One region of the Ensifer sp. 2TAB8 genome, then DNA from elsewhere that is predicted to be linked to it. Evidence: predicted binding sites of a transcription regulator. Region 1 holds the regulator's gene; the other holds the start of a gene.

Evidence for each region. Region 1 encodes LexA, which represses DNA repair genes until DNA is damaged. Its sites were predicted from a motif close to TGTTCNNNNTGTGTTCNG; they were not measured.
Region 2: recA (recombinase RecA) is a predicted target of LexA. The motif match lies at 2,407-2,424, and genes of this name have one in related genera.

What each region holds. Positions count from the first base shown of each region.
Region 1 is NZ_JBFRGB010000007.1:233,391-244,354, forward strand. It holds gene AB4Z53_RS14850 (hypothetical protein) at 1-599, opposite strand, end outside; gene AB4Z53_RS14855 (hypothetical protein) at 725-1,357, opposite strand; gene AB4Z53_RS14860 (hypothetical protein) at 1,726-1,977, shown strand; gene lexA (transcriptional repressor LexA) at 2,203-2,928, shown strand; gene AB4Z53_RS14870 (hypothetical protein) at 3,013-3,345, opposite strand; tRNA gene AB4Z53_RS14875 (tRNA-Cys) at 3,729-3,802, shown strand; gene AB4Z53_RS14880 (hypothetical protein) at 4,046-4,402, opposite strand; gene AB4Z53_RS14885 (methyltransferase family protein) at 4,499-5,188, shown strand; gene AB4Z53_RS14890 (thermonuclease family protein) at 5,417-6,139, opposite strand; gene AB4Z53_RS14895 (hypothetical protein) at 6,323-6,616, opposite strand; tRNA gene AB4Z53_RS14900 (tRNA-Asn) at 6,775-6,849, shown strand; gene AB4Z53_RS14905 (cryptochrome/photolyase family protein) at 6,945-8,393, shown strand; gene AB4Z53_RS14910 (class I SAM-dependent methyltransferase) at 8,487-9,740, shown strand; gene AB4Z53_RS14915 (SMR family transporter) at 9,821-10,192, shown strand; gene AB4Z53_RS14920 (SMR family transporter) at 10,179-10,505, shown strand; gene AB4Z53_RS14925 (SDR family NAD(P)-dependent oxidoreductase) at 10,493-10,964, opposite strand, start outside.
Region 2 is NZ_JBFRGB010000007.1:55,237-66,200, reverse strand. It holds gene alaS (alanine--tRNA ligase) at 1-1,028, opposite strand, end outside; gene recA (recombinase RecA) at 1,260-2,348, opposite strand; gene AB4Z53_RS14020 (carbohydrate kinase family protein) at 2,670-3,617, shown strand; gene AB4Z53_RS14015 (pseudouridine-5'-phosphate glycosidase) at 3,649-4,578, shown strand; gene cckA (cell cycle histidine kinase CckA) at 4,984-7,611, opposite strand; gene AB4Z53_RS14005 (flagellar biosynthetic protein FliO) at 7,880-8,878, shown strand; gene dksA (RNA polymerase-binding protein DksA) at 9,008-9,427, opposite strand; gene AB4Z53_RS13995 (SixA phosphatase family protein) at 9,844-10,362, shown strand; gene AB4Z53_RS13990 (YcjX family protein) at 10,495-10,964, shown strand, end outside.

The sequences.
Region 1 (10,964 bases):
AGGCTGAACGGGTCGCGTGCTGAACGCTTCTCGCCCGGCGCATTGAACGGATCGGCCTTCTTCTCCTTGGACTTGCGTCCTTCGTCGGCGATGATCTCATCCACGGCCCGCTGGCACTTCATGAGTTCGTCTGCCGCCGGACCGGTGCCACGCAGACTGAGGTTTACGATGACGCGTTCGTCGAAGGCGATCGCCAAAGCCCGTTTGCGCACGAAGCCTGTGAGGAATTCGGGGTCGGTGACATTCACGAAGAGGAATTTGCCGTTCTCGTCTCCGGCGGCGGTCGCCGAAGCGCTCCAGGGATCGCTCTTGTCGAAGCGAAACGTCAGGTCATAGTCCTTGCCGATCTCGAGCGACTTCCAGTCGTCGCTGGCAAAGCTCATGTAGAGTGGCGATTCGGAGCCCTTGGGATAGAAACCCAGGCGCAGCCTGACCCCGCCCTCGAACATCGACGTAATGAAACACGAGCCTTCCATCGACGTGTCGGAAGCAACAATCCAGCCGCCGACCTCCTTCCACTTGATGATCTCGGACTCTTCAGCCGCGGCTGGCCCCGTCACCATCAGACAGCTCATCAACCCGAACAGCAATCTACGCATGCAAAGCCCCCGTTTGCTCGCATTTTGATGGGTCGCCGCGTGACTGTCGAGGGTGGGCGACCCGTACCCACGCAATATTTTAGGAATATTCACCTCTCGCGCGGACCGGTGCTCACGCCAAGGAATTACATGGCGAAGGGATCCTTCGACGACTTGCTCTGCCCGCCGCCCGCAAACGGGTCATTGTTCGGCGCATTGTTGCCGGCGCCCGCAAACGGATCGGCGGCCTCCCCCTGTCCGCCGCTCGGCATCAGCGTGTTCACGGCCTCCTGGCATTTGAACATCTCGCTGACGGCCTTCATCGAATCACGCAGGCTGAGGCTCGCCACCACACGACCTTCGAACGCCAGCGCCAGCGTATTCTTGCGCACGAATTCGGTGAAGAAGTCGGTATTGGAAAAATTGACGACCAGAGCCTTCGAACCCGTGAGGTCCACGCCGAACGCAACGGCCGGCCACTGGCGGCCGCGGTCGAGCTGCAAGGCAACGTCATACTCTCTTTGCGGCTCGATCGATTTCCAGGTGGCATTGCCGATCGAAAGAAACGCCAGGTTCGCCGATCCCTTTGGATAGAAGCCGATACGAAGAATCGCGCCGGCGTCATAGCTCGTCGCCGCGTAGCACGAGCCGCCCAAGGACGGATCGGAACCGACCGTCCAGGCGTTGATCCGCTTCCAGATATTCGAACGGCCCTCTTCAGCAGAGGCCGCTCCGGCCGCCACCAACAGACCGAGAACCGCCAACGACAATCTATGCATGCAACCACCCCACTTTCCCCGCAAAGTTATCGTATTTTTGCAACCTGTCGAGACAATGCGGCGCGATCACAACAGGGATTTGCGCACTCCAACAGGGAGGACATTGACTGGCACAACCGATGCGAATGCGGGTCGGCCGATCGCACCAGGATCAAGGGCCTTGCCGCCGCGCACCTCTGGCGCAAAACGGTCACAGCCTGAACTCAAAGACCTGTTGAACACATGAGAGTGATCGCCAAGTTTGCTGGACTTCGGAACGAAAGCGCGGTTCACATCGTTAACCGCCCCGTAGTCCCACCCTTGCCTCAAAGTGGACGATCACCGTGCTTGCCGCCCTGCTTCTCGCTTCGATAGTCGCATCGCCTAACATGCCTGACGTCAAGCTCAGTGCCGCCACGGTCGATGAACTGCAGACGGACTTCGAAAGCGCCGTACCCTGCCACCAGATTGATGGACGCAACGTGTGGAAGGGCGCCATTGCGTTCTACATCCAGTCGTTCGTCTATGACGGCGACACGCCCGTGGCAACCGATGCGGCGGACGCGGTGCTTCCCGAAGACAACAGCGCCGAGACGGTGAAGGAATTCGAAGACGCCTGCGCCGCCACGCAGCCGGCCTGACCCTCGCCATCAGAACGCTCGCGATTCGCCCGATGCGGTCCAATGCGGCCGTTGCCGGCCACACAATCATCACCCAAACCCGCTTTGCTCCCGTAAAAGTGACCAATCAGCACGCGCAGTCGCGCCAATTGACTGAATTCACGGAATTTTAGGCACTTGCAGAACACATATGGAACAGATAGTGTCTGTTCTTGATTTGTTTCACGCCTTCTGGAGCGACGTGCCATGCTGACCCGCAAGCAACAGGAATTGCTTCTGTTCATTCACGAACGCATGAAGGAGTCGGGCGTCCCGCCGTCATTCGATGAGATGAAGGATGCGCTCGACCTGGCGTCGAAGTCCGGCATCCACCGTCTGATTACCGCGCTCGAAGAACGCGGGTTCATTCGCCGTCTTCCGAACCGGGCCCGCGCGCTCGAGGTCATCAAGCTTCCGGAAGCCTACGCGTCCAGCCAGCAGCAGCCGCGTCGCGGCTTCTCGCCGAGCGTGATCGAGGGAAGCCTCGGCAAGCCGCCGGCGGCAGCCCCTGCCGCACCACCGAAGCCGGCGCCGGTGGCCGAAAACACATCAGTTTCCGTGCCGGTCATGGGCCGCATCGCTGCCGGTGTGCCGATCTCGGCGATCCAGAACAACACGCACGACATCACCGTTCCGCTCGACATGATCGGCAACGGCGAACACTACGCCCTCGAAGTCAAGGGCGACTCGATGATCGAAGCCGGCATCTTCGACGGCGACACCGTGATCATCCGAAATGGCAATACCGCCAACCCCGGCGATATCATCGTGGCGCTCGTGGATGACGAGGAAGCGACGCTGAAGCGATTCCGACGCAAGGGCGCATCGATTGCGCTTGAGGCCGCAAACCCTGCCTACGAGACACGGATCTTCGGGCCTGATCGTGTGAAGATCCAGGGCAAGCTCGTTGGGCTGATCCGCCGCTACCATTGACCTCCAGAAAAAATCGGCACTCTGAAGAGCCTCGCTGCCGCTTGGGGTAGCGAGGCTCTTCTTGTTTATCCGATAACGCGCCGCTTACTCGTGGATGGTGTATTCACCGAGTTCGCAAAGGTCCTGCGTATCTTCGGTCGTATCAAGGCCCGAGTCCTCTTCGAATTCGAAGCGCATGTCGTACTTGCAGACATCCCGACCGTCAGCGATGGTGATCTCCATGTTCTCGCCGGGGTTCAGAACCTGCCGGCCGAATACATCGTCTTCCCACTCGTTGACGCCCACCGGCGACGTGTAGAAGTTAGTCAGAACTGCATTTGTGTTGTTCTTCAGCTTGAAAACCAGGTCCTCTGCCCGCGCCTCGAATGTGGTCGCAGCAAAGAGGGCCAAGGCCGTCAGGACAAGTTTCGTTTTCATATAAGCCATTGCCTCCGCTTGATGATGACGGACGCTATCGATGCGGCTGATGTCAGCGGAGTCATCGTTCCCCCTCTACCGATTTCACCGAAGCGATAAGATCCGCAGGGGATTTAGAAGACGTGGCTTGTGCGGGCGTGTGGCACGCCTGAGCGAAAGCTCCCAGGTGTCTCAACCCGGAGTAAGCTGAGGAAGGCAATCGTTCCGACCTCCTCTTGAAGCATTGCTGCACGCTGGGCAGGAGCAATCGACATTGCCAGACGTTCTGCCTGTGGAAAGCGCCCGAACCGCAAATTCGCTTTGTGCTTTTTCCGAAAATGCCTCTTGCGGATTTTCTGCAATCATTCTAAATCCCCGCCAACGCTCGGTTATCCGAGCCGTGAGGCCTCGTGGCGGAGTGGTGACGCAGAGGACTGCAAATCCTTGTACCCCGGTTCAATTCCGGGCGAGGCCTCCAAATACATTCACCAATATAATCAATATGTTGCAGTCGTCGCGAAGCGGAAAAACACCGCTTCCGCGTAACGCGATGTTGCTACGAGATTCCCTTGCTTTCCCTGCACTTCCACGCGGCGACGGCGGATCCATACGACATGAAATGCGACATGTTCACAGCGAATCCTGAGCCAGAAACCCGCTCACCAGCTGCAGGTGCTTGAACCCCGCTTCTCCTTCGCGCCGCCTACGAACACGTCGCAGGTCACTGTCTCTGCGGAAGGCTGTCATAGCGCCCTCCGGGCCGCCCTGTGAGCGTCCATGAGGGTCGCGACGGGATCGGTCGCTGCCACTTCATCGCCTTCTGCAAGAAGCGCTCGTCCCTCACATCGATCTCGGCGAGCGCGATTCTGACGACAATCTCGCCGATCTTTTCGAGGCTCAGCACGTACTCCCGATGCTGTCTGCCGCCCCTAAAGAGGCGCGGCCCCTTGTCGAACTTGGACGTGGCGCGGAAAGAGCTCCCACACACCAAACCCTTCAAAGAACGCATAAATCCGTCGACGACGTATTTCGACATCGTGGCCAACAAAACATAGTCGTGCTGCGGCGGCCACAACATGGCGTCGACCTTCCGAATTAAGCAACTTCTAAAGTTACGCTTGAAGCCGCTCGCAACCGTGGCATTCTTACCGGCGATCGAGGGGGAGGTATTTGGATGCTGAAGGGTAGAACGTTGCTCTTCGCCGACATCATCGGCAGGTTCGGTATCTGCGCGTATTTCGCAATCGCGATGTTGCGGCGCATCGTTCACGCCGCGCAAATCGTGGTGAAAGACGAATGGCAGTCGGCTGACGTCTTGGCGTTGACTTCAACCGCCGCCACCGTCCTATTCCTCGGAATGGTCTGCGTGGTAGCCATTACGCGCTTGCCCCCGATCAAAGCAGCCACTGGCTTCGAGCCCTATTTGACCGCGATGGCAGGAACATTTCTTCTCGGGCTGATCGCATACTTACCCGAGCCCGCCGATACAGGCTTGGCGCTTCAAATGGCCGGCACGGCTATGATCGTGGTCGGGATGGTTTCGTCAGCCTTCGTTCTTTTCTGGCTCGGTCGCGCCTTCAGCATCATGCCGGAGGCCCGGACCTTGATAACGGGCGGCCCCTACTCGGTTGTTCGCCACCCGCTCCATCTAACGGAAGAGATCGCCATCATCGGCTTGATCGTCCTCAATCTTTCTGTCTGGTCAGTACTTCTTGGGGGTGTCCAGTGGCTGCTGCAATTTCGCAGAATGATCAACGAGGAACGAGTATTGCAGACCGCGTTCCCCAGTTATGGCGCCTATGCACTCGACGTCCCGCGCATTCTTCCATTCATGAACGCGGGTAAGCTGCGATCAGCACAGTGAAGCCAAGGTGGGATTTGCTCGTTCTGATACCGGATGAACGCGACGCCGGAGCCGTTGCCGCCATAACCGGTTGAGGCGGCGGATCGGCGAGACAGGCGGGATCCAGTCAGAAGGCCATCAGCACACCACCACCGCGTGAGCTGCGGCCTCCGAAAAATCACCACATTGGTGAAGCGTGCTGCGGCAATGTCTTCCTTCGAAGGCATTGCGGTTCTGCAAATATCGGCCTCAGCACCAGGGCGTCGTGTGTCCCGTCCACGGCCGCACCAGTCCCTCGTTTACGAGGACGCGTCCGATGGATTGATCGCCGCGAGTGACCAGCCGCAGCTTTTCACCGGCCTTGGCGTCCTGACGACTGTTCGCCGTTTCCAGCCTGAAGTCACCTGCGTTCAGCAGTTCGCGCAGGCGCTGCTTGGCGTAAAAGCCGCGCGAACGTTCCTTGTCGCAGCTTGCCTGGCGAATACGCGGTGCATCGACGTCCGCCACGCGGATCGTGTCTCCGTGGTAGAGGAAAGTGGCGCCGTCGATCACGCAGTTGTCGTTGCGAATCCCACAGAAATAAAACTGATCCGTGCGGATCGATGCCGTTTTGACTTCCTCATTCGGCCGCACCGCGGGTGTCGGCGCGTTCGCGCCGACGTCCACCGACGGCACGGGAGCTGCAAGCGCAACTCTTGTCACGGGGGTTGGCTTTTGCTTCTCCGCTTGCTGCGCGGGACGCCCGTCCGCTTTCTGCGCGACACGTGCGGGCTTCGGCTTCGAATCATGACGGGACGTGAACGCCACCACATCCGATACCACCGGCCAGTGCTTCAGTTCGGCGCGATGATCATAGGCGACTACGCCGCCGACGATAGCCGCGGCGGCCAGATACCACGGCGCCATACCGCCTTGCTTGCCCTTGCTCCGGCCGGAATTCCTGCTTCGACGTTTCGTAGTGGCTTTGGCCATGCGTCCTCATCCTGATTCGCGACCGCATTATGCGTTTGATGCGTTGCCGAAAAGTTTTCGGCCGCCCCCTCAATAGGCAGATGCAGGTTCGGAATCAGGCGGCAGAAGAATCGAACGAGACAGGTCGGTGCGGTTCGGCGCTGACGAAGACGGCCACCGAGAGACGGAAGCGACGATTTTGGCTCACGACCCCTTCGACGAGTTTGTGCGCCCGCGCCAACGCGCCCACCAGACCGCCAGACGGCGGCGGCGGCGGCGGACGGATGGGAGATCGTGCGAAAGAACGATGAGGCCCAGCGGTATCATCCAGAAGCCGAGCACCGGCAGAAAGCCGAGAAAGCCGCAGAACACCAGGAGCGAGCCCAACAGGATACGCAGCAGTGGCGATTCCGGCAGCGTGATGCGCCATTTGCCGAGCACGATCTGTCGTGTCTGCGGATCGATCCCGAAATGCATCTGCTTCCTGTTTTTGTTCATCATTCCCTATCCGGCGTCTTTTCCCACAATTGGGGACTTCTCCACAGCCTCGCAACCGAACTTGTCACTTTTTTTGAAAAAACCGCTTGGCAAATCAGAAAAGCATGCGTATTAGCAGCCTCACTTCTGAAGCGCACAGCAAACAGCGGCGCGGATGATCCCTGGTAGCTCAGCGGTAGAGCATTCGACTGTTAATCGACAGGTCGCCGGTTCGAATCCGGCCCGGGGAGCCACTTTCTAAAAGAGCCATTTGCAGAGATGCAGATGGCTCTTTTTCATTTTGCACCTAAGTTCCCCGGGTGAGCAATCCCAAACCTAGACGGTATTCATGACAAAGGCGGCGCCCATCATCGTCTGGTTCCGCAAGGACCTGCGTCTTGCCGACAATCGCGCCCTTGCGGCCGCGGTCGGTGAGGCTCCCGTCATTCCGCTCTATATCCGGGAGCCGGACGAAAGCGGCAACGGTCCGCTGGGGGCTGCGCAGCGATGGTGGCTGCATCATTCGCTGGAGGCGTTGAGGGCTCGCCTCGCCCAATTCGGCTCGCAACTCATTTTCCGCTCCGGCGACCCGCTGGACGTGCTCACCGACGTGGCGCGCAAATCAGGAGCGCAGCGCGTTCATTGGAATCGCCGCTACGATCCCTCGGGCATCGCCACCGATACCACCTTGAAGAAGGCGCTCTCAGCTCAGGGGATCGCCACCGAGAGTTTTGCCGGACAGTTGCTGCATGAACCTATGCGCCTGCTGACGACGACCGGCGGCCCCTATCGCGTGTTCACGCCCTTCTGGCGCGCCCTCGATTCAAAGTTTGAACCGGCTCCGCCAATCGACGAACCGCAACAAATCGTGTCACCGGAAACCTGGCCGTCGTCCGAACCGCTTGGCCAATGGTCGCTTCTGCCAACAAAACCGAACTGGGCGGCCACGTTCAGCGAAATATGGACGCCGGGAGAAAAAGGCGCGGCCGCTCGCCTCGACGAATTTATCGACGAAAAGCTCAAAGATTACAAAGTTCGCCGGGACCTTCCTGACGCTGACGGCACGTCCCTGCTCTCTCCCCACCTTGCCCTCGGGGAGATATCGCCGGCGCAGATTTGGCACGCGACACAAGGGTTACAGACCGAAGGCGGTGAAGGTGTCGCCACCTTCCGAAAGGAGGTCGCCTGGCGCGAGTTCTCCTACCATCTGCTGTTTCACTATCCCGAACTCCCCCGGCGCAACCTCGATCGCCGATTCGATCATTTCCACTGGCTTGACCACGAAGGCGACTTTTACCTGTGGTCCAAGGGCCTGACCGGATTTCCGATCGTCGATGCCGGCATGCGCCAGCTCTGGCGGCATGGCTATATGCACAACCGCGTGCGGATGATCGCCGCGTCCTTCCTCATCAAGGATCTCCTGATCGACTGGCGAAGGGGAGAAGCCTGGTTTCGCAACACGCTGGTGGATGCGGATCCGGCAAATAATGCAGCAAGCTGGCAATGGGTCGCGGGATCAGGCGCCGATGCGGCACCGTTCTTCCGAATTTTCAATCCGGTTCTCCAGGGCGAAAAATTCGACCCGGACGGCGCCTATGTAAAGCGCTTCGTGCCGGAACTCGAACGTCTGGAGCCGCGCTACATCCATCGCCCCTTTGCTGCTCCGGCCGCACTCCTCGCAGATGCCGGCATCGAACTCGGCGCGACCTATCCAAAGCCGATTGTCGACCATGCCATGGCCCGGGACCGCGCGCTCGCGGCGTTCCGCGAGATCACAAGCGCGCCGAGAGAACCGTAGCGAATACAGGCCCCCGGTAGAATTCCACGGTTGGCGTCTCAGGCGAATGCCGCTACGCTCACCCTACGGATGCAACAGCTGAGGGGGTGGTGTATGCGTGAGCTGGAAGCAAGTCTCGCCGCGTTCAACGGCGCACAGGAGCTTTCTGCCGAGAATCTCTCGATGGTCCTCAGGGACTTCCCATTGAAGGCACGGATGGTGCTCGGCGCGCTCGTGCATCTTCAGGCCGGGGTCTTGATGCTCACGGCTCCGGATGGCCGCAAACTTGTGATCAGGGGCAAGAGAGCAGGCCCGAGCGCGATCCTCACGCTGAACAACTGGAACCTGCCGCAACGCGCCGTGACAGGCGGCACCATCGGCGCTGCCGAGAGCTATATCGACGGCGACTGGGACAGTCCCGATGTGGGCGCCTTTCTCGAACTCTTCCTCATCAATGCCGAGATCGGCAAGCATTTCCCGAACCGGGCGCGCGGCCTGCTTCAGCTGATCGAAAAGTTCCTGCATTGGCGCAATGCCAACACGAAGTCCGGCGCGCGTCGCAACATCTCCGCTCACTATGACCTCGGCAATGCCTTCTACCGCGAATGGCTCGACCCGAGCATGACCTATTCATCGGCGCTCTACGCAACCGGCGCCAACGATCTCCGCTCCGCGCAGGCGGCCAAATATCGCGCGCTGGCAGAAGCGACCAACCTTCGCGCCGAAGACCACGTGCTGGAGATCGGCTGCGGCTGGGGAGGCTTTGCAGAATTTGCCGCGGGCGAAATCGGCTGCAAGGTGACGGGATTGACGATCAGCCGCGAGCAACTGGCCTTCGCCCGCGAACGCATCCACCGGGCAGGTCTTGCCGACCGCGTCGAACTCAAATTCCAGGATTATCGCGAGGAGAAAGGCACCTATGACCGCATCGTCTCGATCGAGATGTTCGAGGCCGTCGGCGAAAAATTCTGGCCGACCTATTTCTCGCAGCTCAAGCGATGCCTGAAGCCGGGCGGCAAGGCCGGACTGCAGATCATCACCATCAAGCCGGAAGCCTATGAGGAATACCGCGCCAACCCGGACTTCATCCAGAAATACGTCTTCCCCGGCGGAATGCTGCCGACGCGCGAACATCTCATCGATCTCGGTCGCCATGTCGGCCTGCGCATGAGCAACGATTTCGGCTTCGGCATAGACTACGCCCGCACACTTGGCGAATGGCGCCAGCGCTTCTGGTCGGTCTGGAACAAGATCGAGCCGCTCGGCTTCGACCTTCGCTTCAAGCGGCTGTGGGAATTCTATTTCTACTACTGTGAAGCCGGGTTCCGGGCCCGAAACATCGACGTCCGGCAGATCGTGTTCGAATAAGAACGCATCCGGCGCGTCTTTACCGCGCCGCGCGTAGCGCTTAAGAGGCGGTCTATCCAATTCTCAATTGAAGGTTCCGCATGCGCCTTGCATGGTTTTTCCTCGCGCTCGCCATCGCGACCGAAGTGGTGGGCCTGACGGTGATGAAGGCCGCGTCCTCGAGCGGCTCTTATCTCGGCCACATCGTCATGTATGTCTCGATCGCGCTTTCCTACGTCTTCCTCGCCAAGGCCGTGAAGACGATCTCCGTCGGCGTCGCCTACGCCATTTGGGAGGGTTCGGGCGTCGCGATCATCACGCTCGTTTCTGTCTTCGTCTTCGGTCACGTGCTGACCGGACGCGAGATTCTCGGGCTTTCGATGGCGATCGTCGGCATCCTGCTCGTCAATGCGGGAGAGCGCCACGACGAGGAAGAAGCCGCGGCGGAAGGAGCAGCCAATGAGCGCGCCTAACATCTATTTTGCGCTCGCCGTGATGGCAGGCATTCTCGATGTCGCCGCCAACCTGGCCTCGACGAAATCCGAAGGCTTTGCCCGCCGCGGCTGGGGCGCGCTTTCCATTCTGCTGGTGCTTGCCGCCTTCGCGCTCCTCGCCGAGGCAATCAAGGGCATGGAACTCGCGATCGCCTATGCTGTGCTTGGCGCGACCGGCATCTTCGGAACGGCCATCTGCGGACGGCTGCTCTTCGGGCAGAAGCTGAAACCGATCGGCTGGGTCGGGCTTGCCCTGATCTTCGGCGCCGTGCTTGTGCTTCACACCGCCTGACGCCGGCGCTCGCCGGAGCCCGCATGCTTTTTCGCTTCCCTTGCCTCGGCCACGACACCCGTCAGCCGCCGGACAAGCGCGAAATAGAGACTATAGGGCAGCAGACGCAGGAGCTTTACCGCGTAGGTGAAATGCCGCGGGAAGCTGATTTCAAAGCGCCGCGACTTCAAACCCGCAATGATGCGATCCGCGGCCTGCTCGGAACTGACGAGAGCCGGACGTGGAAAGCGTATCCGCGCCGTGCCGGGCGTATCGATGAAACCGGGGCAGATGATCTGCAGGCGGATACCGATCCGATCGAGATCGAACTTCAGGCTCTCGGCCATGTTGATCAGCGCAGCCTTTGAAGCGCCGTAGGCGGCGCTGGTGGGCAGCCCGCCGTAACCGGCGACGGACGACACGATGGCAATGTGGCCGAAGCCCTGCGCCTTCATATGGGCAACGGCCGGCAGAAGGCAG
Region 2 (10,964 bases), 180 kb from region 1:
CGCACCAGCTCCGGATAGGCGCGGCCCATCTGGCCGACGAGAGCCGGCAGCAGCTTCCACATCAACGGGTCCTGCGCGCCAAGCAACTGGGCGTGGCGCATGGCGCGGCGCATGATGCGGCGCAGAACGTAGCCGCGGCCTTCGTTCGACGGCAGAACGCCGTCTGCAATCAGGAAAGCGGAGGAGCGCAGATGGTCGGCGATGACGCGGTGGCTCGCGCGACGGTCGCCTTCGGCCTTGACGCCAGTTGCCTCTTCGGACGCGGCGATCAGGGCGCGGAAGAGATCGATGTCGTAGTTGTCGTGTTCGCCCTGCAGCACGGCTGCCAGACGCTCGAGGCCCATGCCGGTGTCGATCGACGGACGCGGCAGGTTGACCCGCTCTTCCTTGGTGACCTGCTCGTACTGCATGAAGACGAGGTTCCAGATCTCGATGAAGCGATCACCATCCTCGTCGGCCGAACCGGGTGGTCCGCCCCAGATCTTGTCGCCATGGTCGTAGAAGATTTCCGAGCACGGGCCGCACGGTCCGGTATCGCCCATGGCCCAGAAGTTGTCGCTGGTCGGAATGCGGATAATGCGGTCATCGGAGAAGCCGGCGATCTTCTTCCAGAGGTCGAAGGCTTCGTCATCGGTGTGGTAGACCGTGACCAGCAGGCGCTTGGCGTCGAGGCCGTATTCCTTGGTGATCAGGTTCCAGGCAAGCTCGATAGCGTTCGCCTTGAAGTAGTCGCCGAAGGAGAAGTTGCCGAGCATCTCGAAGAAGGTGTGGTGACGCGCGGTGTAGCCGACATTGTCGAGGTCGTTGTGCTTGCCGCCGGCACGCACGCATTTCTGCGCCGTGACGGCCGTCGAATAGGGACGCTGCTCCAGGCCGGTGAAGACGTTCTTGAACTGCACCATACCGGCATTGGTAAACATCAATGTCGGGTCGTTGCGCGGCACCAACGGGCTCGACGACACGACCTCGTGACCGTTTCTGCGGAAATAGTCGAGAAAGGTCGACCGGATTTCATTCACGCCGCTCATCTTGCGTCCTATTCTTAAGCATCAAATCCGGCCGGCAGCGGCCATCGCCGCGCCATCAACCGTTGTCCTTGAACCCCGCAGCCACCCATGATGGCCGCGCCCTCCAACGCCCTCGGTCGCCGGAACCAAAGGCTTTTATCGTTCACGTATCATACTGTCCAGACGGCAGCAAAAAACCGGTCGCCAATGGGACGACCGGTTTCGTTGGTAGCTTCTGCGGACCTCGGCCGCTTATGCTTCGGGGGCGTCGTCGCCGTCGTCAGCTTCCGGACCGCCATTCTCGAGGAACCGGTCGGCGATCAGGCCAGCGTTCTGGCGCAGCGCCGTCTCGATCTCGCGTGCGAGATCCGGGTTGTCGCGCAGGAACGTCTTGGCGTTCTCGCGGCCCTGCCCCAGGCGCTGGCTATTGTAGGAGAACCAGGCGCCGGACTTCTCGACGATGCCGGCCTTGACGCCGAGGTCGACGAGTTCGCCGGTCTTCGATACGCCTTCGCCATACATGATGTCGAATTCAACCTGCTTGAAGGGCGGTGCCATCTTGTTCTTGACGACCTTGACGCGGGTCTGGTTGCCGACGACCTCTTCGCGCTCCTTGACCGAGCCGATGCGGCGGATGTCGAGACGCACGGATGCGTAGAACTTCAGCGCATTGCCGCCGGTGGTGGTTTCCGGCGAACCGAACATGACGCCGATCTTCATGCGGATCTGGTTGATGAAGATGACCATGCAATTCGACTTGGAGATCGATGCGGTCAGCTTGCGCAGCGCCTGGCTCATCAGACGGGCCTGCATGCCCGGCAAGCTGTCGCCCATTTCGCCTTCGATTTCAGCGCGCGGCACGAGCGCTGCAACGGAGTCGACGACGAGAACGTCGATCGCGCCGGAGCGTACCAGCGTGTCGGTGATCTCAAGCGCCTGCTCGCCGGTATCGGGCTGCGAGATCAGGAGGTTTTCAAGATCGACGCCGAGCTTGCGGGCATAGACCGGATCGAGCGCGTGTTCGGCGTCGACGAAGGCGCAGATGCCGCCCTTCTTCTGTGCTTCGGCGACGGTCTGCAGCGCCAGCGTCGTCTTACCCGAGCTTTCCGGGCCGTAAATTTCAACGATACGGCCCTTCGGCAGGCCGCCAATGCCGAGCGCGATGTCGAGGCTGAGAGAGCCGGTCGAAACCGTCTCGATCTCAATGATGCTGTCCTTCCCACCGAGCTTCATGATCGATCCCTTACCGAACGAACGTTCGATCTGGGAAAGTGCCGCTTCAAGTGCCTTGCTTTTATCCACCGATTTGTCCTCTACGAGCCGCAAAGAGTTTTGTGCCATTTGGTCCACCTTTAGGTTATTGAAGCTACCGAGGCAATGAAGCCGCCGCAGGAGTTTTTGTACATGTTTTGTTCCGTATTTGCAAGAGCAGGACAATACATTGAAAAACAACCGATATTTTGGTTTCGTTCCGTTCATGTTCATGGATTGAAACCAAGGGTTCTCGAAGACGAGGGATACCCCTTYGAACCTGCCCGGCAAGGCTTTGCCGATTCGCCGCCGACGAAGACGTCAGGCGCATCAGGTACTTGGAATTCGGCCATCGGCCATTGCAGATAGCCAACAGATATTTCGGCCGAACGGCCAAGCAGAGGAACATTCATGACGGAAGCTGAAATCGCCGTTTTCGGCGGTGCGCACATCGACAGGCGCGGCCGCATATCGGGAACGACGGCACCGGGGTCCAGCAATCCCGGCACCTGGTTCGAAGAGGCCGGCGGTGGTGGCTTCAATGCGGCCCGCAACCTTTCGCGCCTCGGTCACAGCGTGCGCATGATCAGCACGCGTGGCGGCGATGCGGCTGGCGAGATGGTGACGGCAGCGGCGGCCGCCGCCGGCGTCATCGACAGTCCCCTCACCTTTCTCGACCGTCAGACGCCGAGCTACACGGCGATCCTCGAGAACGACGGCAATCTGGTCATCGCGCTCGCTGACATGGAGCTCTACCGGCTGTTCTCTCCCCGGCAGCTGCAGCGGCGGGCTCTGCGCGAAGTCGTCGCCACGAGCAAACTCGTGCTGACGGATGCCAACCTGCCGGAAGAAACGATTGCCGCGCTGGTGCAATCGGCTGCCGATACCGGGCGCCTTGTCGCCGGCATTGCGGTTTCGCCCGCCAAGGTCATCCGCTATCGTTCGTGCCTTTCATATCTGTCGTTCCTGTTCATGAACGAATCCGAGGCGCGAGCGCTGACCGGCAAGGACGCAGCCGAGGCGGAAGAATGGCCGTCGCTGCTGCGAAGCGCAGGCCTAAAGGGTGGCGTGGTGACACGCGGTGGTCGTGCGGTTGTCGCCTTCGATGGTGAGCGCGTCTGCGTCGCCGTTCCGCCGGCCCTGCCGGCACTTGCCGACGTCACCGGCGCCGGCGACGCACTCGCTTCCGGATTCCTTTCCGCCCGGCTCGCGGGTCGCGGCATCGACGAATGCCTGCGGCACGGCATCGCAGCCGCCGGAATCACATTGCGCTCTCCCTTGGCCGCATCCGAAGAGATGTCCGCGACCAATCTCGAACAGGCGCTGGCCCTTGTGCCCGCTCCCCAAATGCTGTCATGACAATTGCCAGCAGAACTCCCAAGGAAAGACCATGACCAAACCCGCTTCTCCCTCCCTGCCGATGGAATATTCGAACGAGGTCGCAGCCGCCAAGGCGCGTGGCGCGCCGATCGTGGCGCTGGAATCGACCATCATCACCCATGGCATGCCCTATCCGGGCAACCTGAACATGGCCCGCAGCGTCGAAGCGATCATCCGCGAACAGGGTGCCGTGCCGGCAACGATCGCCGTCATCCATGGCGTGCTGCATATCGGCCTTGAAGACGCCAAGCTGGAAGAGCTGGCAAAGACGGAAGGTGCGATGAAGGTCTCGCGCGCCGACCTCGCCTTCGCGATTGCCGAACGCCGCACCGGCGCGACCACCGTTGCCGCGACAATGATTGCCGCCGCCCGCGCCGGCATCCGGGTCTTCGCGACCGGCGGTATCGGTGGCGTGCATCGCGGCGCCGAACTCAGCTTCGACATTTCGGCCGACCTCGACGAACTTGCCCGTACGGGTGTCATCGTCGTTTGCGCCGGCGCCAAGGCAATCCTCGACATTCCGAAGACGCTCGAAGTGCTCGAAACCCGCGGCGTACCCGTCGTCACCTATGACAGCGAAGTCTTCCCGGCCTTCTGGTCGCGCGACAGTGGCCTCAAGAGCCCGCTGATGCTGAACAGCCCGGCAGCGATCGCCAACTTCCAGAACATGCGCGAACTGCTCGGCGTCGACGGCGGCATGCTGGTCGCCAATCCGGTTCCGGAAGAAAGCGAAATCCCGCGTGAGGAGATGGAAATCTACATCGCCCGCGCACTCGACAATGCCGAGAGCGACGAGATCACCGGCAAGGCCGTTACGCCTTACCTGCTCGACAACCTCTTCCACATGACCGAGGGCCGCAGCCTCGAGACCAACATCGCGCTGGTCGAGAACAATGCCCGCCTCGCCGGCGAAATCGCGGTCGCGTTGAACGCGCAGTAAATCACTCCGCAAGACCACGGAAAAACGGAAAGGCCCGGGACGCAAGTGCCGGGCTTTTGCATTTGCGAAGGTTGAGTATGCGCTGGAAGTTTGATCTAGCACCGAACGCTGCCTGCATTGCCTGCCGCTCGGTCGTCGCTGGTCGTCCCATTCTCGTCGTCACACACTATGCTGACGATCATTCGTGCGTTCCTGGACGGGGAACCAACGTCGCGATGTCTGATGTCGTGGATATCCACCCCGACATTGACGAGATCGCGATCTTCCTCTGGGCAGGTCGGCAACGCGCACCGCGTATTGGCGAGCCCTGGTCAAGGCACAAGCACGATTAGTTCTGAACGCCTGTTTGGCAGCACCTGAGCCTCGATCTGGGCCGCTTCCGGCCCTTGGATCAATGGCGTCGATTTAGGAATCGAGCATCTCGCGCACGGAGACGGCCAGTTGCTTCAGCGAGAATGGCTTCGGCAGGAAGCCGAACTTCGCGTCGGCCGGCAGGTTGCGGGCAAAGGCATCCTCCGCATAGCCCGAAACGAAAATGAACTTCAGGTCCGGGTATTTCTTGCGAAGCTCTGTCAGAAGCGTCGGTCCGTCCATCTCCGGCATGACCACGTCCGAAACGACGATATCGACCGCGCCGTCGAGCTCGTCCATGATGTCCAGCGCCTCGACGCCGGATCCCGCCTCGTAGACGGTGTAGCCGCGCGTTTCGAGCATGCGCTTGCCGCCACGGCGCACCGCCTCCTCGTCTTCCACGAGCAGGACGACAGCCGAATCCCCGGTGAGATCGGCCGGCTCTTCGGCCTTCGCCACCGGTGCTGCAACCGCCTGTGCCACCGGCGCAGGTGCGGTCTCTGCCGCGGCAGACGCAGTCTGCGAAGGCTCTTCGACCGCTACCGGCACCTCGATGTGACGCGGCAAGAGGATACGGAAGGTCGTGCCCTTGCCGACCTCCGATTCCGGATAGATGTAGCCACCCGACTGCTTGACGATGCCATAGACCATCGACAGGCCGAGGCCGGTACCCTTGCCGACTTCCTTGGTGGTGAAGAACGGCTCGAAAATCTTGTCGAGGATCTCCGGCGGAATGCCGGTTCCCTGGTCGGCGACCTCGACCATCACGAAATCGTCGTCCGGCAACTCGCGGCGCCCGAAGGCTGCAACCTCTGCTGCGGGCAGGTTGCGCGTGCGAAGTGTGATAGTGCCGCCTTCAGGCATTGCGTCGCGGGCGTTGACCGCCAGGTTCAGCAACACCTGCTCGAACTGGCCGAGATCGGTCCTGACCGGCCAGAGATCTCGGCCATAGTCCACCTCGACCTTGACGTTGGTTCCGGTCATGCGGTCGACCAGCATGCGCAGGTCGCCGATCACGTCCGTCATGTTGAGCACCGTCGGCCGCATCGTCTGCTTGCGCGAGAAGGCGAGCAGCTGCCGTACGAGAACCGCAGCGCGGTTGGCGTTGCGCTTGATCTCCATCAGGTCGGCAAAGCTGGGGTCTGCCGGACGGGCCGACAGAAGCAGATGGTCAGACGAAAGCAGGATCGCCGTCAGCACGTTGTTGAAGTCGTGTGCGATGCCACCGGCGAGCGTGCCCACGGCGTTCATCTTCTGGGTCTGCGCCATCTGGTTCTCGAGCGCTTTCTGCTCGGTGATTTCAAGCGCATAGATGATCGCCGCTTCCTCAGGCGACTGATCGCTCTGGTCGATCACGGCGTTGATATAGAAGCGGAAATGGCGTTCGATATCCGTCGGATGCAGCGCATCGATCGGCGCGATATCGCCCTGCCGGTCCTTGGCCGCGGCCAGCGCCTCGTGCAGGCGCCCTTTTTCGGTTTCGTGCATCACGGCCTCGATCAACGCGCCGCGCTCGACGTCGTCCTGCGAGACGAGACCGGAGAAGAGCTTCAGGAATGGCGCGTTAGTGCGCAGAATCCGGCCGTTGCCGTCGACCGAGGCAATTGCCATCGGCGTATTGTTGAAGAAGCGGGTAAAGCGCATCGCCGCGCTCGATGCCGATTGATCGTTGTCCTCGCTGCCTTCGCGCGACATGACGATGGTTCGGCTTTCGCCGGGTGCCCCGTCACGGGTCGAGGAGACGCGGTGGATCATGCGCACCGGCAGGCTCTGGCCGTTCATCTTGCGCAGATCGAGATCCAGCATCTTGGTCTTCTTCAGGCCAGGCTCTGCCTGAACCGCCTGGACGAGCGTCAGCCCCTCGCCCGCCACCAGGTCGCCGATGCTGATCGAGCCCGGCTGGAACTTGGTTAGGTCGATGCCGAGCCAGTCGGCGAGCGTGGCGTTGATGTAGAAGATCTCGCCCTTGCGCCCGGCGGAGAAGAATCCGGCCGGGGCGTGGTCGAGATAGTCGATGGCGTTCTGCAATTCCTTGAAGAAGCGCTCCTGGTCGTCGCGTTCCGCCGTGATGTCGGCAATCTGCCAGAGATAGAGCGGGTTGCGCTCGCTGTCTTCAAGCGGCAGCACCCGCGCCTTCAAGCGAAACCAGTGGGCACCGGAGCCACTGGAGGTGCTGGTCGCCAGCGGCTTCAGCAGTCGGAATTCCTCATGCCCCTGCTTGCCCTCGTGCAGCCCGTTGGTCAGCCGGTAGATCGCTTCCGTCGCCTCGCGATTGCGCGACAGGATGGTCTCGAGCGACTGGATGCCGGCGGCGCTCTTTGCACCCGTCAGCGCGCCATAGGCGGCATTGGCATAGATGATCCGGCCTTTGCGGTCGGTGACGATGGTGCCGTCCTCATGCGCATCGAGAAAGGCGCGCGCCAGCTCGTCGGGCCGCGACTGCGGCATGACCTCGATGAAGCCGATGACGGAGGAAACGAGAAAGAAGATGCCGACCATGGCAAGAACGCCGAGGATGCCGAGAACGATCTCGTTATCCATCTCGTTCTTGAAGAGCACGAAGGCGATGGCCGAAACGGTAAGGACGATCGCGAGCAGAACGATCCGCAGCACGGTGCCCGGCCTGACGCCACGGTCAATAACCGGCATCTGGTAGTCGCCTGACTGCCGCAATTTCGTCATCTGGTCCTCTTATGCGGCCGGCGCCGCGCGGTGGCGCGGCCCAGCCCTTCCGGCCGGCATCCGCTCGATCCGCCGGGCGAAATCGGCCAATCCCGACCCGCCCTCGATCATCCGGACAAGAATCATCTTTAACAATCAGAGATAACAGCAAAAAGCACCTCGGCGGAAGCATTGCAGCCAATTCACAGGGAATGTCGGCGAAGTCCTTGTCCGAGCCCGAAAAAAGCCGTCAAATACTGCCACTCGAAAGGCAGAAGGAGTTCAGCCTATGATGGAAACGATCATCGCAGACAATGGCAGCCGGTTCGTCATCGCCGCCGCAGCCGTCGCGATCGGACTTCTCTGCCTCGTGATCGTACTCTGGGTCATGCGCAATCGCCCCTCCTCGCCCTTCATTCGCGGTGGCAAGAACCGCCAGCCGCGGCTTGCCGTGCTCGATGCCGCCGCCGTCGATACCCGTCGCCGGCTCGTCCTTGTGCGCCGAGACGATGTCGAACATCTGATCATGATCGGCGGTCCCACGGATATCGTCATCGAAAGCCGGATCGGTGCGCCCGCGGAGCGCGCCTCTGTCGCCGAGCGCAAGGCTGCAGAGCCGCTGGCAGTGGAAAGCCGGCCGGCAACACGGGAGCTTCCGCAGCAGGCCGCACCGGCGCTTGAACCTGAAACCGTCGCAGCCATCACGCCGGTCCGCCCCGTTGCCCGGCCGGAAGAACAGCCGGTCGCCCGTGTCGAGCCGGTCGCGCCGCAGCGTGTCGTCGCCGAGCAACGCCCGGCCGCAGCGCCCATGCTTGCGGCCGAACAGCGTCCGCTTGTCCGTCCGCCGGTGCAGCAGGCCGCGGAGATCCCGGCCGTTGCGACCGCTTCTACGCCTCAGGCAAACTTCGACGTCGCGGTAAACAGGCCCGCTCCGGTGGTTCAGCAAGTCCAGGCACCGCCGATCCCGGTCCAGCCCGTGCAGTTGCAGCGCCCGGCCCCCGCCATCCAGCAGCAGCCCCAGCCGGCGGCCGGCTTGACGGACTTCGAGCGCCTGCTTGATGCAGAGATCACCGGCGACCTGCAGCGCCTTGGCCCCGGCATAGCCGGCCCAGGCACGGTTACCTCCACGGCGGGCATGGTGGCGCCGGAGAGCCGCTCACTTGCGCCATCCGGTCGGCAGGAGCCCACGCTTGGCGCCCCCGGCGCCGAAGGCGGTCGCAAGGAACCAACCATCGAAGAAGAAATGAACCGCATGCTGGCCGACATCTCGGCCGGCCGGAAGCCGTAGCTTCCCCGCTAGCGGGTGACGTCGTTGCCCATCGCACGAAAAGAGCCACTCTTGATCAGCATCTGAACCAAAGAAAAAGGCGCGGTTTGACCCGCGCCTTTTTTCAGACAGTTCCGAAAGTCGGATATCCTATTCGTCCCGGTAGACCTTTTCCCGACGCTCGTGCCGCTCCTGCGCCTCGATCGACAGGGTTGCGATCGGACGGGCGTCCAGCCGCTTCAGGCCGATCGGCTCGCCGGTCTCTTCGCAATAGCCGTAAGTGCCTTCGTCGAGCCGTTGCAGCGCCGCATCGATCTTGGAGATCAGCTTGCGCTGGCGGTCCCGGGCTCTGAGCTCGATTGCCCGATCAGTTTCGGAAGAAGCTCTGTCTGCGAGATCCGGATGATTGGCGCTCTCCTCTGCCAAGTGATCCAGTGTCTCGCGTGCCTCGCGAAGGATGTCATTTTTCCAAGCGTTCAACTTGGCCCGGAAATACGCCCGGTGGTTGGCATTCATGAATTCATCGTCCTCGGAAAGGACGAAGGTACTAAGATCGATCTTCTCACTCAACGCGATTCTCCTGAAGAACATCTCATTGCGGCGGTGTATAGACCTATGGAAGCCTTGATTCAAGCCTCGGAAGAGACACTCAACCGTATTTTAATATTGCTCGCGATTCAGGCTAACTGACGAATATTTCATCAAAATTACACATTCGAACTTGAATACCTGCTTGTGCGTACCGCAGCGTCCGGCAGTTCTCGCTCAAAAGTGACGCTGATGTGTTTGCGTCATTGGATCGCCTGATCGCGACCGCGGCAAAGCGCAGCAGCTTGCCGATCCCCTGAAAAAAGCGGCCGGCAGCTTGATCTTTGCCTTTCCTGCGGGAAAAGGTGGGGATCTGTCGGGCGATGCGCAAGCTGTGGCCCGACAACGACATTCGACCCTGGCGCCAGAGGCGACAGGCAGGCACCGGAAACCGCACGATGCAAGACAGCGCCCCCAAGGCCCTCCGCCTCTACCTTCTGCGGCACGCGCGTTCCGGCTGGGCGTTGCCGGGGCAGCGCGACTTTGATCGCGCACTGGACGACGTTGGCTACATCGATGCGGAACGGTTGGCGCAGACGGCTGCCGACCGTGGCATCCATCCCGAGCGCATCCTCTGTTCAACCGCCGTGCGTTGCCGCGAAACCGCCGAGCCGTTCTTTCGTACCGTCAGCGAAGATCTCGACATCCGCTACATCGACGCACTCTATTCGGGGCCGACGACAGTCTACTTCGATCTCATAGATGCGCATCGGGATCTGAACTCGCTGATGCTGGTCGGGCACAACCCGATGATCGAGCAATTGCTTCACCAGCTGATCGGAGACGACGCCGCGCGTGAGGCCTTTCCCTATGGGTATCCGCCGGCGGGGCTTTCGATCCTCGACCTGCCTGCCGTTGCGCCGAACGATCGTGCCGAATTCGCGACATTGGTCTCGATCCTGCTGCCCGGCCAATAGAAGAATTGCCGGGCCGTCGTTGCGGCCGGGGAAATATTGCCTATATCGCGGTGGCTGCCTGCGTGCGACAGTTCTTGCCGGACGACGTCAGCAGAACGCCTTATGGAAATACGCCGCAAGAAAGAGCAAGATTTGGCGCCCAACCTGACCAGCTTCAAAGACGACGCCCTGATCGCGCTCGACAATCTGACCGATCGAGCCTCCGGCCTCGTCAACCCCTCCATCCGCCTCGGTGTCACCGGCCTGTCGCGCGCCGGCAAGACCGTTTTCATCTCGTCGCTGGTGCACAATCTGCTGAACGGCGGACGCCTGCCCGTGTTCGAGCCGGTGCGTTCGGGGCGGGTCTCGAAGGTCAGGCTTGAACCTCAACCGGATGACGCTGTGCCGCGCTTCCAGTACGAGGATCACATCGCCGCTCTGGTGCGCGATCGCATCTGGCCGGATTCGACCCGCGCCATTTCACAACTGCGCATCACGCTCGACTATGAGAGCGCCAGCGGCTGGAATCGACTGTTCTCACCGGGTCGTCTGTCGCTAGACATCGTCGACTACCCAGGCGAATGGTTGCTCGACCTGCCGCTGCTGGCACAGGATTTCCGCGC